2 regions of the Cellulosilyticum sp. WCF-2 genome follow, and region 2 is predicted to be linked to the other one. Evidence: riboswitches for the same ligand, from Rfam matches in the RefSeq annotation. Region 2 holds a riboswitch; the other holds the start of a gene.

Region 1 (9,288 bases), 2.3 Mb from region 2:
ACCAGGGCGAAATAGGTATTTTAGAAGAAAAAAGGAAAAAAGATATACCTAACAACAAGTATTGCAGATAACGGCAGATGGTTAGATTCTTTGTTGAAAGCTTAGAATTCATTTAAATAGCCTTTCTAGATAAAGTAAGCATTAATAGACATCTAATCATGAATAATGTCATCTAAAAGTGAACGAATGTGGTCGTAATTAATAGTCCAACCAATACTTCCAGGGTTAATAACAATACCTGCAAAATTATTTTGAGATAAAACAAATTTCCATAACCATTCCGCAGGAACAGAGATTGTATTAATAGATTCCGTACACCAATTTTGAAGTTCAGTAGTAGTAGTAAAGGCTGGAAGGTATACTTCTCGCTCTTTGGTAGAGCAGATTAGTAAATGTAAATCATCATATTTACTAATAGTTATCTGAGTAGAATTTTCAGCAGAATTATCACTAGGGAAAAAGCCAATCAGGTAGTTAATGGTGTTTAAATAACTACCAAGCTTGTCTTGGTTTTCTTCAGTAGGATGATCTGCATAAATATTAAATAATTCATAAAATGTATCATTATGTAGTGGTAGATTAATATCTAAGGTAACGTGATTAGAGGTTTCAGGTGATGAATGATTAGGATTAAGATTATAAAAGTTATACATAGAAAGTCCCCTTTAATAAAATAAAATTTATATTTATCATAGCATATATAACGTAAAAATGGAATGTGAACCTTTATTTGGAATTTTGATTAGCCATAAATTCTTTAATATATGGAGAGGTAAGTAAAAGAGCGCCTGAAACAAGATAAATTATACTTATAATAAGAAGGATGAAACTACCTGAACTAGTATATTGTAAGAGTAGTATAATACTTGAAAAGGCAAGAATAACACATAATATCCATTTTGCCCAAGCATGACCTTTATAGCAGAATATGACTAAAGCAATCTCGATTAATAATCTAAAAATACCCTGACTAATAGTGTAGCTGATAAGACTCGGTTCTTTAAGGAATGTATAGATAGAAAAAACAGTAGATAGCAAATCAAATAAAATAGCGATACAGCCAATAGTAAGAAGCAAGTTTCTACCTTTAATTTCAGATTTCATAAAAGCCTCCTTGGATTATACAAAAGAATATAAATATATAAGTGTATCATAGCATAATTAGTGTGAAAATAGAATCAGATATAAGAAATACCAGAAAAAAAACTTATTATACAAGGACAATATTAATTAATTTGTATTATTGACGAAATAAATAATAGAAGAGTCAGTTAAAGAGATTTGGGGAGGTCTATTTTTGTATGAAAGCAAAAAAAGTAGCAGTTATCTCAGACCTTCATGCTAGCTTATCGATGCTAGATGCATTTATAAGTTATATAAATAAGCAAGATGTAGAGCTTATTTTAAATTTGGGGGATTATATCAGTAATGGGCCAAATCCATGTGAAGTATTTGATCGGATTTGGGTAGATAAAAGATTTATAAACATTAAAGGCTATGACGAAGATAGTCTATTTCATAGTGTGAAAAAATCAGAAGGAATTGCTCAAGGAGAATGGATAAGAAAAAAACTGGGTAAAGATAGATTAAAAAAAATAGAATTATCACCTAGTATAAAAATGATAAATATTAATAATAAGAAACTGTTAATGTGTCATATAAATGGATGGGCAGAAATTCTTCAAAAGTCAGCCCATCATATTATGGGAAAATTAAAAGATGAGGATTATAACTATATTTTAATGGGTGGAAGTCATAGACCAGAAATGACTTATCAAAATAAGATTTTTTTAAAAGGAAATGTTATTGATCCGGGGGCTATGACAAGTAGTGAAAATAGAGGAAATTTTGTTATATTAGATTTTAGTCAAGAGGAGCCTAATATCAGTTTTCATAGTCTATATGCAGAAAAAATTCATTTAAATCAAATAAATAGTAAAGAGCAAAGAGATATAATAAAAGAAGAAGTAGAAGAAAATACCTTAAAAGATACTCTACTTTATATACATGGAAAGAAGAAAAGTGGAGAGGTATATATAGACCAGGATGTTGTACAGAGAATACTAGAAATAGGATTAGAACAAAGTAAGTATATCTGTATTGGATGCTGGAACCATGAAAAGCAGATTATTAGAGAGTTATTATACTATCTTAAGTGTAGAAAAATAAAAGCATCTGAAGAGGGCTCTCAAGAATGGTATATAGGAGAAGTTACTGATCAGGTAAGGGAACTAGTATTAAATAGACGCTTATTACCATGTGGAAGATTAAAGTGGTTTGAAATATCCTTTCAATATCATATTAATAGTACAGCACCATTATATAGTATCTATCATTATGGTAAAGAAGGATTTATAAAGAGATTATCATTGAAGGAATTATATAGTATGGAAGAGATGTTAAAAAGATATGATATTCCATATACTATACCAATAAACCAATAAATAGAAAAATTTATTATGAAGTAGACCCATTATTATAGAAGAGATATCCTAATTTTAAATTAGAATGTAAGACCTAGTTATTATGACAGTGGCCTACTTTTTATGTCTAAAAAAGACATTAAACTAAAAATATTGACAACTAAACAATAATAAGCTATCATCACTTTATGTAATATAAATACTGGATGAAGCTATACAGAAGAGTGGCCGTAAAGCCCACCGAAGGAGTAACACTCTCAGGTACTTATAAATATTATAAGTGGTGACTGCATAGCTGACAGTACTCTGGAGAGACTCAAGTTATGAGCGCCGAAGGGGCAAAAGCAATTTTGCTTAATCTCTCAGGCAAAAGGACAGAGCAGGCTATATTAATCATAATTAATTATTAATTAGGGATAAAGACATATTTTTTTAGAATAAATAATCAGTTTATTTATGGAAACAATAATGCTATAAGTTGATTAGAGTAGTAATCTTTACTTATAGTATTTCAGTTATTGAAAAGTATGGGATTAATATGGAAAGCAAGTCTATAAACTTAAGGAACTCCTCTTATTTTAAGGTTAATTAAAAGAAGGGAGTATTTTTTTATGGATTTATTAAAGGTGTTAAACACAATTAACGATTTTGTATGGGGACCACCATTATTGGTTCTATTAGTAGGAACAGGCATTTTATTAACTGTTAGATTAAAACTAATTCAAGTATTAAAATTACCAAAGGCCGCTAAACTTATCTTTAAAGCAGAAAATAAAGGGAGCGGAGATATTAATAGCTTTGCAGCTCTATGTACAGCTTTAGCTGCAACTGTAGGAACTGGAAATATTGTAGGGGTTGCTACAGCTATTGGTACAGGTGGCCCAGGAGCCTTATTTTGGATGTGGATAGCAGCCTTTTTTGGAATGGCAACTAAATATGCGGAAGGTGTACTTGCTATTAAGTATAGAACAGTAGATGCAAATGGTCAGATTTCAGGTGGACCGATGTATTACATAGAAAAGGGACTTGGGAGGAAATTTAAACCATTAGCGATTTTCTTTGCAGTAAGTGGTATTTTAGTGGCTTTATTGGGAATAGGTACATTTTCACAAGTAAACTCGATTTCTACAAGTATTAATATGGTAGCTGGTATTGATGTTTACGTAGGAAATATAATAGTAAGCATGTTAGACCAATTACATATTTTATCAGGAGCAAGAGAATGGATTGCAACAAATGGTTTTCCTGTTATTAGTATGGTAGTAGCCATACTTGTAGCTATTATTGTTTTTGGTGGCATTAAAAGTATCTCAAAAGTATCAGAAAAAGTTGTACCAGTGATGGCTATTGTATATATTGTCTTATCAGGTATTATTTTAGGTGTGAACTATCAAAGTATTTTACCAGCATTAGGAGAAGTATTTACTGGAGCTTTTTCAGGAAGAGCAGCCGTAGGAGGTTTCTTAGGAGCAACCATGGCTAAAGCTATACAAAAAGGGATTGCTAGAGGTGTGTTTTCGAATGAATCAGGTCTTGGTAGTGCGCCTATTGCAGCGGCAGCAGCAAAAACAGAGTGGCCTGCTGAACAAGGGCTTATTTCTATGACAGGAACATTTATTGATACAATTATTATTTGTACATTAACAGGTCTTACTATTCTTGTTACTGGGACATGGTGTCAAGAAGGTATAGAAGGAGCAGCAGTAACACAAGCAGCCTTTTTACAAGTATTTCCTAAAACAGGATCAATACTTATTACGATTTGTTTAACCTTGTTTGCATTTACAACTATACTAGGATGGTGCTATTACGGGGAACGTTGTTTAGAATATTTAGCTGGTGTAAAAGGAATTAATATCTATCGTTGGGTATTCATTGGCATGCTGGCTATTAGTGGTTTCTTAAAATTACAAGAAATCTGGGCTTTAGCTGATATTGTAAATGGACTTATGGCATTTCCAAATCTTATTGGTTTAATAGGTCTCTCTGGGGTAGTAGTAACTGAGACAAGACTTTATATGGAACATTTGAAAAAACAGGAGATAAAAGAATCGCAAAGCAAAGTAGCATAAAGAGCTAAAAATAAAATCAAGGGATTATGATAAAATTCATAGTCCCTTGATTTTATTTTTGGATTTAAATATTGAGTTAATCTTATATTTATATGAAATTGGAGGACATATGATTTTATTTATATTAGAGGAGAACTATTAGAAGCACATTATAACGATATTAATATAAGTTCAAAATAAAATAAAAAAGTGTTGACAATTTAAAACGGGAGTCATATTATTGTATTAAGTAATTAATACAGTAAGGAGGTAACACAATGCCATGGGACTTTGATAATAGCAAACCTATTTATATACAATTAGTAGAAGAATTAAAACTAAGAGTTATATCAGGGCGGCTAGCAGCAGGTAGTAAACTTGATTCTGTAAGGGACCTAGCAGAGGAAGCAGGAGTTAATCCTAATACCATGCAAAGAGCATTAGCAGAATTAGAAAGAGATCAATTAGTGTATAGTCAAAGGACAAGTGGGCGTTTTGTGACAGAGGATATGGAATTAATAAAAACCATGAGAAACCAATATGCAACCACTAAAATTAAAGAAGTAACAGTAGCACTATTACAACTAGGCTATACCAAGGAAGAACTTTTAAAATTGATTGAAGAAGACTTAAAAGAGCAAGAAGAGAAAAAGATAGAATATATATAAAATTCATGAGTAAGGGTTTTGGCATAAAAAGAATTAGAGGAGGCAGTTAAATGAGTGAGCTTTTAAAGTTAGAAAAAGTGAGTAAACAATATGCTCATAAAGAAGCACTTAAGAGCGTAGATATTACCATACCACCTGGTAAAATAGTGGGGTTACTTGGGCCAAATGGTAGCGGTAAAAGTACAATGATCAAGTTAATTAATGGATTACTAGAGCCTACATCAGGAATGGTAACTATAAATGGATATAAACCAGGGATTGAAACTAAAAAAGTAGTGGCATATTTACCAGAGAGAACTTATCTTAACAACTGGATGACAGTAGAAGATTTATTAAACTTCTTTAGTGATTTTTATAGTGACTTTGATATGAATCGAGCACTAGATATGTTTGATAAGTTAAATATTGATTTAAAAGCTAAGTTAAAAACAATGTCTAAAGGAACTAAAGAAAAAGTACAACTTATTTTAGTCATGTCAAGGAAAGCAGAGCTTTATATTTTGGATGAACCTATTGGTGGCGTTGACCCAGCTGCTAGAGATTATATTATTAAAACAATTATTAAAAACTACTCTGATACAAGTTCTATTTTAATCGCGACTCATTTAATTCAAGAGATAGAAAATATTTGTGATGAGGTTATATTCTTATCAAAAGGCGAAGTAGTACTAAAAGGTAATGTAGATGAGATTAGAGAGGAAAAAGGTAAGTCAATTGATGCCCTCTTTAGGGAGGTATTTGTATGCTAGGAAAATTATTAAAGTATGAATTTAAAGCTACTTCGAGAACATTTTTACCTATTTATGGTGCATTAATACTAGTAGCTTTAGGGAATCGTCTATTTAGAATGGGAAATATAAATTTAGGATTTGGGTTAACGACTGCAATACTAGTAGGCTTGTTTGTGGCTCTTGGTGTATTAACACTTATGGTGACAATACAAAGATTTAATAGAAATTTATTAGGTGATGAAGGGTACTTAATGTTTACTTTACCTGTAGGGCCTAATCAATTAATTTTTTCTAAGCTTATAACAACTGTTATTTGGGGAATTTTAAGTGGAATTGTAGGAGGAATGACATTTGTTATATTAATGGGTGACTATCAAGTATTTAGAGAATTTATAAATGCATGGCCTGAGTTATGGAATGAGCTAATGAAAGGAATACAAACAGAGTTTAATGGGCAAGTAGCATTAGTATTAGTTGCTATTCCGGTAATAGGGATACTTTCTTATATAGAAGGCATATTGATGATTTATTTAGCATTAGCGACAGGGCAATTGCCAATATTTTCAAGGTACAGAGGAATCATTTCTTTTATAGCATTTTTTATTATTAATAGTGTATTACAATTAATAACCGGGCTAATTGGGAATTTCATACCATTTGAAACTATGTCTAGTACGACAACTTTAATGGTTGTTATGAGTGGAATAATGGTATTAGATGTAGCATTATTTATGGGAATTAATTATATAGTAAGTAAGCATTTAAATCTAGAATAAGGTATAGTATAAATAGAGTACTTATATAAAGCTAGCTAGATGCTGAGGGGGAAATAGAATGGAAAAAAGAGAATATAGCTGTCCTAAATGTCAATGTAGTACGTACGAAAGTGATCAGTTCCAAGCTACAGGTGGTAACTTTGCAAAAATATTTGATGTACAAAATAAAAAGTTTGTTACCATAAGTTGTACAAAATGTGGATATACAGAGCTTTATAAAGCACAGACTTCAGATGGATGGAATATCTTAGATTTCTTCACGAACTAAATAGAATAATAAAGATTAAATATCTAAAAAAGTGATATCCTAAGCAAATAGCAAGGATATCACTTTTTTTGTTATCAATAATTATTTTTTATATAGGGTTTTAAATCTTTCCATAGCTTCTACTGTATTATCAGCATCACCAAATGCTGTTAAGCGGAAGTAACCTTCACCATTAGAACCAAAACCAGCACCAGGTGTTCCAACTACAGCAATCTCATTCAAGAGGTAATCAAAGAAATCCCATGACTTCATATTATTTGGACACTCGAGCCAAATATATGGAGAATTATCACCACCATAATAAGTGATGCCACATTCCTCCATAGTAGCAGCAATAGTACGTGCATTTTTCATATAGTAATCAATGTTTTCTTTAATTTGTTTTTGACCCTCTTCAGTAAAGACAGCAGCAGCACCTTTTTGAATAATATAAGGTACACCATTGAATTTAGTTGTTTGCCTTCTAAGCCAAAGCTTATTTAAGCTTACAGCATCACCATCAACGGAAAAAGCAGTAAGTGATTTAGGTACGATTGTATAACCACAACGCGTACCTGTAAAACCAGCTGTTTTAGATAAACTGCAGAATTCAATAGCACATTCTTTAGCACCTTCGATTTCATAGATGCTTTTTGGAAGAGAAGGATCATTAATGAAACATTCATAAGCTGCATCATACAGGATAACAGCACTATTTTCATTAGCATAGTTAACCCAAGCTGTTAATTGTTCTTTATTATAGACAGATCCAGTTGGGTTATTTGGTGAACATAAGTAGATAAGATCTGGGGCGATTTCATCATCAGTTGGTGGCATAGGGCAAAAGTTATTTGTAGCATTAGAATCTAAATAAACAATATCTCTTCCAGCCATAATATTTGTATCAACATATACAGGATATACAGGATCTGGAATCATAACAATATTCTCATTTCCAAAAATATCTGTAATGTTACCAACATCACTTTTAGCACCATCACTAGTAAATATTTCATCTGATGATAAATCTACACCGTGACTTTTATAGTAGGACTGAACAGCATCATGAAGAAAACTATAACCTTGTTCAGGTCCATATCCTTTAAAAGTCTCTTTTTGGCCCATTTCATCAACTGCATCATGCATTGCTTTAAGTACAGCTGGAACTAAAGGGCGAGTAACGTCGCCTATACCCATGCGAATAATTTTTTTATCAGGGTGAGCTGCTACGTATTCATTTACCTTTTTTGCAATAGTAGAGAATAAGTAGCTATCTTGTAATTCTAAATATTGATCATTAATAAATGCCATTTTAAGCCTCCTCGTATTCTATAGTACCCTCAAAGACCTTAGTAGCAGGTCCTTTCATTAAGACAGTACCATCTTCCTTATAGGTGATTTTTAAGTCACCTCCACGTAATTTAACAGTAATTTCTTCATTGATTTTGCAGTAGCCATTTAAAACACAGCTTACAGCAACAGCACATGCGCCTGTTCCACAAGCCCAAGTTTCTCCAGAACCTCTTTCCCAAACACGCATTTTAACAGTGCTATCATCTATTATTTGCACAAACTCTGTGTTTATTCTTTCAGGAAAGAGTGGATTAAATTCAAATTTGGGTCCAATACTTTCTAAAGATAATAGGTCTACATCTTCGCAGTAAACTACTACATGAGGATTACCCATTGAAACACAAGTACCATAATAAATTTCATTATCAATAGAGATAGGTGTATTAATAAAGGTTTCTTGATCAGAGATAACAGGAATATCTTGTGGTTTAAGAATAGCTTTTCCCATATCAACCTCTACATAAACCACCTTTCCATCTTCGACTGTAAGTGTAAGATATTTAATACCACTTAAAGTTTCGAGAGAAATATTTTTTTTATCAGTATAACCTGTTTCATATACAAATTTGCCAATACATCTAGTAGCATTGCCACACATTTTACCTTCTGAGCCATCTGCATTAAACATACGCATTCTAAAATCAGCTATTTCAGAAGGTAGAATGATTACTAACCCATCTGAACCTATGCCAAAATGGCGGTCACTAATAAATTCAGAAAATGCATTGGGATCTTTTAGTGTTTGTTTGAAACCATCTACATAAACATAGTCATTGCCTATGCCATGCATTTTAGTAAAATTAATTTTCATGTCTTCACATCCCTACATTATATTTCATACGTTTTAAGAATATTATCTGCCACTGCACGCTGTGCAATACGCAGGTCCATAGCTTGTTTTTGTATATACCTGTGAGCTTGTTTTTCATCTAGACCTAAGTATTTGATAAGACAAAACTTGGCACGTTCAATGACTTTTACATCATCCACCTTACGTTTAAGTGCTTGGTTTTGTTCACGTAAAGTAGCAATGATTTGT
Region 2 (9,288 bases):
CAGGAGGCCCTTGAATTAAACTTATATTCTCAGAATTTAATGCTTTTACTACAGCCTGTTTCTGTGATTCATTTAGGTTCTTAGCAATAAATATTGGTGGAGTTAGTGTTGGTATTTCTTCTGGCTCTTCTATATTTAATATAATATCTTTTAAGTTGCGTGAGGAATATTCCTCAGTTCTAAGAGCATGAACAGCCTTAAGCTGACGCCTATATGAGCTTGTATTTGCAAGAAAGCTCTCCATTACAGGTGCTTTCTTATCTAGTAAAGCCTTTACGTTCCCTCTGAGTATCTTTTTTGGTAAGGAAAAGATCATTCTTAAACAGTCATCGTTGCATATGATTTCATCGAATACACCTAAGTCAAAGTATACTGATTGACCTCTATCATCAGTACCTTCTATTACATATGAAACATTGGACTGTATTTCATCTATAGATTTACTCTTACAATCGTCTACCTCTAGAATAATATGATTTTCGCTTACTTCATATTCAGAGTAGATGATTTTTGCAACTTTTTCTTTTTCATTTACAATGGACTCATCTAGCCCTTCCTGCCATTTGCCAAAAAGGTTTTCAAACTTATCTTCTTTCATTCTAAACAATTCATTTTCATTTCTTCTATTTTTAAACATAACAAGCAGCTTACCATTATCCTTACCTATTGCCACTTGATTTTTATGCCTAGAATCAACAAAAGTCAGCTTACCTTCGATCTTAAAGCTTCGCTTTATATTGATATTACGTCTGTCTACTGGGATATCACTTATCCTCATTACACTTATCATGCCATTGCTTTCATCTACCGTACATTCCAAAACAAGCTCCAATCCTGTTATTATGTACTTATCATATCGTTCATCATAGTAACCATAGCGTTCAGTAAATTGCTTTTTTAAATATGAATTAACGAAAACAGCCATATTTAACGAATTATCAATGATATAGTTCATTTTTAAATACTGTAATTTGCTGCTATCAATTACGATATTATACTCAAATGCTGTAGTGTTTAATTCGCCAATAAGTTCATTAAAAATATCCATTATATCAAGAATTGATTGAGGGCGAAATGATGGATCATTTTGTAACATGGAACAGATTATGTCTTTTAAATTAGCTTTATATGACAGCTTACTTATTTCATCTATTAGGCTTACTGAATCTTTTGCGCTAAGTAAAAATAATATCTCGCTAAAGATCACACCCAAAGAATAATAATCACTTCTTTCTGTTACATTATTTCCAGAAACCAGCTCAGGGGCTGAATAGTTTTCAGAATACATAGGCATAGTTGTTTCTTTTTCAATAATAGTTTTAATTTTGCTTGAACCAAAATCAATAATGGTAATTTCATGATTTATGTCATTATATATGATGTTTGCAGGCTTCAAGTCTCTGTGAATGACATTATTAGAGTGTGCATTGTTTACTGTTTTTAATATTTTTAAGCAGATTTCGTATTTCTTTAACTGCGAATATTTATTCCAGTCATAACGATCTAGTGTCTTACCTGGGACATAATCCATTAAGATTGCACCGTAATGTCTCTGACCCTTATATTTAATACCAGTGCTAGTATCTCTGATTTTAACTATGCCTTCGCATGAATTGAGGACTTTAAGTGCTTCCATTTCTCTATTAAAAATCAATTTTTGAAAGCTTTCATTAATACCAGCATACAATTTTAAAGCATATGGCTTTTCTTTATTAGCAACTCTAACCTTCAGGACTACGTTCCCAGAATTTGCTGACGTATAAATTTTTTCATCTGCTACATAGTTAAGCATAATTTCCTCCCCAATGTATTAAATAAATAAAGTGCATGATTTTCATACTACATTTTATTATACGACAAATTGCGTGAATATAAAATAAGATAGAACTATTTAGTGTTTAAATATTTTGAAAGTTTTAAGCGTAGTATATGTTATATACAACAAAAGGAAATCAATCTAAATATGCAAAAACACATAGGTTTAAATATAATGTATATATACATTATATTTAAACCTATGTGTTTCAAGGAATTTATAATATTAGATATAGATAACTTAGCTTTCGCGAATAGTAAAATACTATAATAAAATAGCATTTTATAACTATTTTTTTCTGTTCCTTTGTAAGAATAATAATTTATCCTTAAAATGAGAAAATCTTTTTCAAACAGATTCAACTATTTCATTTTTGTTATACATATCTTGCATCTCATTCAATGATACATATTTAACATTTACAACTTCTTAAGGTTGTAAAACAAAATCTTCAATTTGGATATATTAGGTATATAAATAAGTATTTACAATGTAATCTGAATGGAATGTATCTCCTATATATAGTAATTCATTATAATACTAGTATTTTAAATGCTTGTATATAATTATGTGTAATTTGTAAATAGATACTCCTCTCCTCCACTTTTGATTCCTATTTTTGGATAAAGTTCAATTTTGGGATTTACATACAACTATAATTTTGATATACTCAGTAAGAATTAATAACAATTAAACGGTTGAAATTGACTGGAGATATTATGTACTACATAATAACCGAAGAAGCAAAACAGCTATAAGCCAGGTAGATGTTGAAACTCTCAGGTACAATACAGTCAAGGGACGTAAATCTGGAGAGCGTGTCTGCGTAAAATTGACACCACCGACGAGGAAAACCAATAGGTAAGCTTTCAGGTAAAAGGACAGAGGATAAAAGGCAATTATATTTTTTATAATTGCTTTTTATCCTCTTTTTTGTTTGAAAAACTTTAATAATAAGAATGTGAGGTTATAAAATTGTGATTGAAACTCTGATTTTTTCAATAGAAATCATAGGTACCATTGCTTTTGCTCTTTCTGGCGCTTTAAGAGGTATTGAAAAGCAATTAGATTTATTAGGTATTACTATTTTAGGTGTAACGGCTGCTACAGGAGGAGGGTTAATAAGAGATATTTTGCTAGGTTCTCACCCTCCGCTATTATTTGTTAATCCTATTTATGTTATAGTTGCAGCATTAACTGCTGTAATAGCTTTTATCGTAGCATACATAACGCAATATTATCATTATCAATTTAAAAATCATTTGAGTTCAACCTTCGGTTCACTACTCAATTTAGCTGATGCTATAGGCCTAGGCATATTTGCTGTCATCGGTGTTCAAACAGCTATGCAAGGAGGTTTTTTCGAAAATGCTTTTTTAACATTATTTGTAGGAATCATAACAGGTGTTGGTGGTGGTATGCTTAGAGATGTATTAGTTGGAGAAATTCCATTTTTCTTAAAAAAGCATATTTACTTTTTAGCTGCTTTATTAGGAAGTACTTCTTATTATTTTCTTATTAAGTATGATATCAATAATGTTATTGCCATGACTATAGGCAGTTTACTTACCTTCCTTATACGTTTACTAGCTTCTAAATACCGCTGGAATTTACCTAAGATTCCTTCTAAAGCTTGTGCTGATCTAGATCATGTTGAAAATCACTTGTAATTGTTTTAAAGGACTGTATATTATCTACTAAAGAACCAATTTCATGAGAATAGTTAATAACACTAGCACTTACTTCTTCTGAAGAAGCAGAGTTCTCTTCCGCAATAGCAGCTAAAGCTTCTACTGTGGAAGAAGCTGTGCCAATACTATCAGCTTGCTTAGTAAGACTATGGATAAGTTCAATCATGGAACTTGATACAGCTTGTATAGATTGATTAGCCTCGAAACTAATATTTTTTACACCTTCTAGATTTTTGGTTTCATTTTCAAGCTTTAGATATTCTTTTTGTATAGCCTCTATAAATAGCTTTATTTCTGAAATAAATAAAGCTAGATTAGCGTTAACCTCTTGAACAGCTGCTTTAGACTGTTCAGCTAGCTTTCTAATAGATTCAGCTACTACAGAGAAACCACGACCATTTTCTCCTGCTCTAGCAGCTTCAATAGAAGCATTAAGTGCTAGTAGATTTGTTTGCTCTGCAATTTGAGAAACAATAGCAATAATGGCAGTCATATCGTGTACTTTTGTTTCTAGGTAGAGGCCCTTTTCTCTAATTTTATCGAATTCTCCTAAAGTATTAAAAATATGGTCACTGGTATTTTTAACGCCTTGATAGCTATTATTAACTTTAGATAATGCATTTTCTAGCTCATTTTTATTCTGATGCTCACTTTCAACAATTTCCTTAAGTGCCTGAATATTTTGGTTTAACACAAAGGCAGCTTGTTCTGTATTTTTAGCTTGCTCGGTAGCACCATCAGCTACTTGTTCTACTACCTCTGAAATATCATTAGAAGTTCCTTTCATTGAATCAGAGATATTACCTAATGCAGAGGTAAATGAACTCATCTCATCTACCACGCTTTTAATACCTGTAAAATCCTTACGAGTGAGTGCTTTATAGTTATTGATTAATCCATAAAGTTTTTCAAAAGAATCATTCGTTTTAATTTCACCATAAGTACTAAATTCATTATTGCAGAGTAACTCTAATTCTTCTTCTAATATTTTTTGAGGTTTTAAAAGCAAGTGAGTGCTTAAGCCACTTAATACAGCTATTATACCACTTAAAATGAGACTTTTTCCCCATAAACTAGAACCTAATAAAGGAAAAGTAATAGCCAAAGATACGACACCTGTAAAAATAGCATTTTTAATAGGTAAGCTTTTTATAAAACCTAGAGATAAGATGTTATTAAAGAAATAGCGTTTTTTAAAATAGATAGGTGCTTCAAAGGTGATTTTTATCGTTAAGCTATTCTTTGAGCGTTCTAATTCTTCGACTTTTGGTTTTTCACTAAAGTACTGCATAGCACCTTCAAAGAGGCCATAAAAATAATCAAACATAGAACGTTCAGATTCATAGGTTAATAATGCTTCATAATTAGAAATGGCTTTGATTTGTACAAGTGGCGGTTTAGCACCTTTAAATTTCTTTGTCATAATAATATGTACGTCAAAAAGCGCCCTTAAAAAAGAAAACAAATTTTGGGTTTTGAAAAAAGAAGGAAAATCATGATGAAAGGTTTTAATATTTTCATGACCAATAATTTTCCATAGTTCTTTTTCGTTTACTTTTTCCTTTTCAGCAATGGCATGAATTACTTTGAAAATTTGCGTATCATCCACTGTTTCAATAGGGGAAAAAACACGATCCCTCTTCCAATTAACGAGCTCCATAGCTTCGTCAATATGTTGTTCATTATAAAGTTTACGGCAGGTTTTAATCCAAGTCGATACAACGGTTCCTTTCATACTATACACTCCTTCTATCTCATTATGTCATTTTAAATCAGATTTCTATAACACAATTTTAGCATAAATACAATGAATACTAGGGCAGGAAATGAAATCTTTACATAATCTAAACCTAGTATTTAATACATAAAAAGAATTAGTTAGTAAAAAAGTACTATAGTTAACCTATAGTACTTTAAAACATTTATATGTCGGTTCTCCATAAACCATGAAGATTGCAATAAGCAAGGGCTGCAATAACATGATCATCTTCAGTTAAGACAAATTTAGCAATAGGCTCTTGACCTGGTAAAAGGCATTTTCTTTGTCTACCCTTTTCTGTTAGGAGGTAAATCCAATTAATAAGATGTTCTTCTGTCATAGGGTGTGCTATGCTACCTACAGTTACAGTTACTTCATTTCCTGAAATAGTTATAATAGGCAAATGCTTTTCAGTAGTCGCTTCTGTAGTATTAGAGACAAGTTCTGTCATAGCTTCATTACAGCAAATGAGTTTGCCACCACCGTTCTGTATGACACCAATAATATTACCACAGTGCTTACAAATATAAAACTTTTGTTCTCCACACATAAGAACCCCTCCATTATGTATTTTATTACAATAATCCCTAGAATTTTCATTGAATATTTTGAATGATTATTGTAATATAATTCTATTATACAATAACCATTAGTATTGTCAATTTACATATAATATAAAACTTATTTAAAGAAAGGGAGATATTATGAGAAAAATAGCTTTTTTTGATACAAAACCATATGATAAGGAATGGTTTGATACTTTTATAATGAATTATGATTTCGAAATTAAATATTTTGAGAATAAGTTAAATGAGGATACTGTTGCTTTAGCAAAGGGATGTGAAGGCATTGTTGCTTTCGTTAATGATAACTTGAATGAACAGGTCATTAAACAATTAGATGATTTAGGTATATCTATTATTGCTATGCGTTGTGCTGGCTATAATAATATTGATTTTAAAGCAGCGTTTAATAAGATTCATGTTGTTCGTGTACCTGCTTATTCACCTTATGCTATTGCAGAACATGCAATGGCGCTTCTTTTAACACTTAATCGAAAAACACACAAGGCATATAACAGAACCAGAGATTTTAATTTTAGCTTAAGTGGCTTAACAGGTTTTGATTTACATGGAAAAACTATAGGTGTTGTAGGAACAGGAAAGATTGGACAAGTGTTTATCGATATATGCAAGGGCTTTGGCATGAAAGTAGTTGCGTATGATCCCTACCCTATATCTAATGCCGACTTTGAATATGTAGGTTTTGAGCAACTCTGTCAAGTAGCTGATATTATTTCACTTCATTGTCCTCTTACAGAGCAGACTCATCATTTATTAAAGAAAGAAACTTTTGATCAAATGAAAGATGGCGTTGTGATTATTAATACCTCTAGAGGAGCTTTAATTGAAAGTGAGAGTTTGTTAGAAGCCTTAAAGTCACATAAGGTTGGTGCTGCAGGACTAGATGTATATGAAGAAGAATCAGAACTGTTTTTTGAAGATTTTTCTAATGTGATAATACAAGATGATGTTTTGGCTAGATTAGTTTCTTTACCTAATGTTATAGTCACTTCTCATCAAGCCTTTTTAACCCAAGAAGCTTTAAAGCATATAGCAGAAACAACACTAAACAATTTAAAGGCGTACTTTGAAGGTGAACCTCTTCCAAATGAGATATGCTATCAATGTAAAAAATTAAATGGATGCAAAAAAAATCATACAGAACGTTGTTTTTAATCTTTTTTAAGAAATAGGTAATTCTTATAAAGCTAAATCAGAATCTGGAATACAAAAAGTAGCTTATCTTATAATTTAGGATAAGCTACTTTTTGTGCTGATTTATTAAAAGTAAATAGGCCCTTCATTCTGTAAAATATTATTACTAGCATAATAATATTCAGCATTGCTTTAGATTTAGTTAAATTTTTAGAAAGAGAAATAATTGCACTTAAAATCTTTAAAGCAAGCATAGGTACAATTACCTTGATTGCTTGCGTATAGTCCAATTATAACACCGGTAAATCCTCCGGCTATCTCAGAAGATAGATATTTAGTTTGTGCTGTACCAAGATTAATTTTTTCCTTTTCTAGTTGAATAAAAAAACTATACGCCTCGTGATCTGCTTGAATAATAAGTGATACATTATTTATATTTTTTATCTCTAATTGCTCTTCTACAGATTTAATATCACCAATATTTAAGCGTTTGATTACCTCATATCCACCTGTACATTTTCGCAGTGCCAAATCATAATGATGATTTTCATCCATATAGAGAGTAATACCTGCTTCGCCATCTAAAATAGACACATTACAAGAAATAGCTGCTTTAAAATCTTTTTGGCGTAGACCAATAAATGTCGGTGACTCTACCTCATCAAGTGTAATTTTGGTTCCTCTGAGTTTTAATACATTCTCTCCCAATATATAATTTTCATCATTAGGTAATCGAATATAACACCATTCCTTATCCCATTCCGTATTTTCAAAGGTATAACACTTTTTCTCATGTTGAATAAAATTGTCAAAAGTAGAAGGAATATCAAAATATTGTAGGGTTGTTCCTTTGTATCCTGCTGTAAACCAGCCATCTTCTGCAAAGAAAACAGGTGTTAGAAAAACTTCACGTCCTAAATGATGATAAGCTAACCACTGACCTATTTGACGAAATCCAAGATGTATGATCCACCAATTACCTTTATCATCTTGGACCAGGTCTCCATGACCTACACCCTGTATTTCATACCCTCCTAAATTACGATTTGTTAACACGGGATTATATGGGTATGACTTAAAAGGACCATAGGGAGAATCTCCTCGTGCATAAGTTATCATATGACCAAATTCTGTTCCTCCTTCTGCGGCGACAAGGTAATACATCTCATTTATTTTATACATATGTGGGCCTTCAAGAAAACGGCCACCAGTACCTTGCCAAATGGTACGACTAGAAGTGAGCTTTTTCCCTGTAGCAATATCAATTTCACATTGAACGATACCACTTATGCCATTATCGTCTTCGCCATTACTCATAAAGTATGTATTGTTATCTTCAAAATATAAGGACGGATCAATTCCCCCTTGATTCACAAAGAGAGGATCAGACCATTCACCATAAATATCATCTGTCCAGACATAAAAATTCTGTTGAGTCGTAGCATTGGTGGTGGTCATATAAAAGCGTCCATTGTTGTACCTTATTGTAGGAGCAAAAACCCCTCCTGAACTATTTGACTTATCCAGTTTTATTTGACTTTTTCTTGTAAGACAATGTCCAATCTGCTTCCAATTAACAAGATCCTTACTTTCAAAAAGAGGGACACCAGGAAAATACTGCATAGAACTACATACAAGATAGTAAGTATCACCCACCTTACATACACTGGGGTCAGGATAAAAGCCTTTAATGACAGGATTTTTGTATTTCATTTCTCTACCTCCTACTAAGAATATTTAGATACTCAATTAATATAATGCTCCTAAGATAATATGCCAAGCATAGTTTAACATTTTACTGTAAATATTATAAATGTATTTACTGATAATCTTTAGCATAGTACAAGTAAATAGCATTTTATTTGTTTTAAGCTATCTTTATATAAAAGTAAAGGTATAAAAGACACTCACCTAAGTAAGTGTCTTTTATATGAGCCATATTTTTCATTTATCTTTCTTGAAGTGTTACATGAATGGTATCACCTGGTTGCTTATTAATCTGTTGCCTAATATCTTTTCTAATACCAATGATATGGCATGCTGTCTTCATTTTAACTAAGCTTCCCCAATATTCAACACCATCAAAAGTAGCACAGACAGGTACCCTACCTTTTCCAAATTCAGCTTTTACATCAAAAGGTATTTCTATATAGGCACCATTAATATCTGGTACTTTTTTAATTTCTGCATCAAATTCGTATATTTTACTCATATATTGCCTCCATTTTATTACTTGATATTAGTATAAAGGATATGAGGTTATAAGTATACCTTTTCCAAATAGTCTAAGGCATACAGAAGTAT

Evidence for each region. Region 2 has a riboswitch for glycine ahead of EKH84_RS13790 (trimeric intracellular cation channel family protein). Riboswitches for the same ligand answer to the same signal wherever they lie in the genome.
Region 1: another riboswitch for glycine. It lies ahead of EKH84_RS02775 (alanine/glycine:cation symporter family protein); the one in region 2 lies ahead of EKH84_RS13790 (trimeric intracellular cation channel family protein).

The regions. Positions count from the first base shown of each region.
Region 1 is NZ_CP034675.1:632,248-641,535, reverse strand. Features, by position in the region: gene EKH84_RS02790 (SseB family protein) at 153-653, opposite strand; gene EKH84_RS02785 (hypothetical protein) at 727-1,104, opposite strand; gene EKH84_RS02780 (metallophosphoesterase family protein) at 1,302-2,444, shown strand; glycine riboswitch at 2,720-2,811, shown strand; gene EKH84_RS02775 (alanine/glycine:cation symporter family protein) at 3,035-4,495, shown strand; gene EKH84_RS02770 (GntR family transcriptional regulator) at 4,753-5,142, shown strand; gene EKH84_RS02765 (ABC transporter ATP-binding protein) at 5,193-5,891, shown strand; gene EKH84_RS02760 (ABC transporter permease) at 5,885-6,649, shown strand; gene EKH84_RS02755 (zinc ribbon domain-containing protein) at 6,708-6,917, shown strand; gene EKH84_RS02750 (LL-diaminopimelate aminotransferase) at 6,999-8,207, opposite strand; gene dapF (diaminopimelate epimerase) at 8,209-9,054, opposite strand; gene EKH84_RS02740 (ANTAR domain-containing response regulator) at 9,078-9,288, opposite strand, start outside.
Region 2 is NZ_CP034675.1:3,075,408-3,084,695, reverse strand. Features, by position in the region: gene EKH84_RS13795 (AAA domain-containing protein) at 1-1,792, opposite strand, end outside; glycine riboswitch at 2,515-2,620, shown strand; glycine riboswitch at 2,625-2,702, shown strand; gene EKH84_RS13790 (trimeric intracellular cation channel family protein) at 2,794-3,486, shown strand; gene EKH84_RS13785 (heme NO-binding domain-containing protein) at 3,443-5,242, opposite strand; gene EKH84_RS13780 (desulfoferrodoxin family protein) at 5,430-5,816, opposite strand; gene EKH84_RS13775 (2-hydroxyacid dehydrogenase) at 5,971-7,005, shown strand; gene EKH84_RS13770 (glycoside hydrolase family 43 protein) at 7,195-8,697, opposite strand; gene EKH84_RS13765 (DUF1905 domain-containing protein) at 8,933-9,196, opposite strand.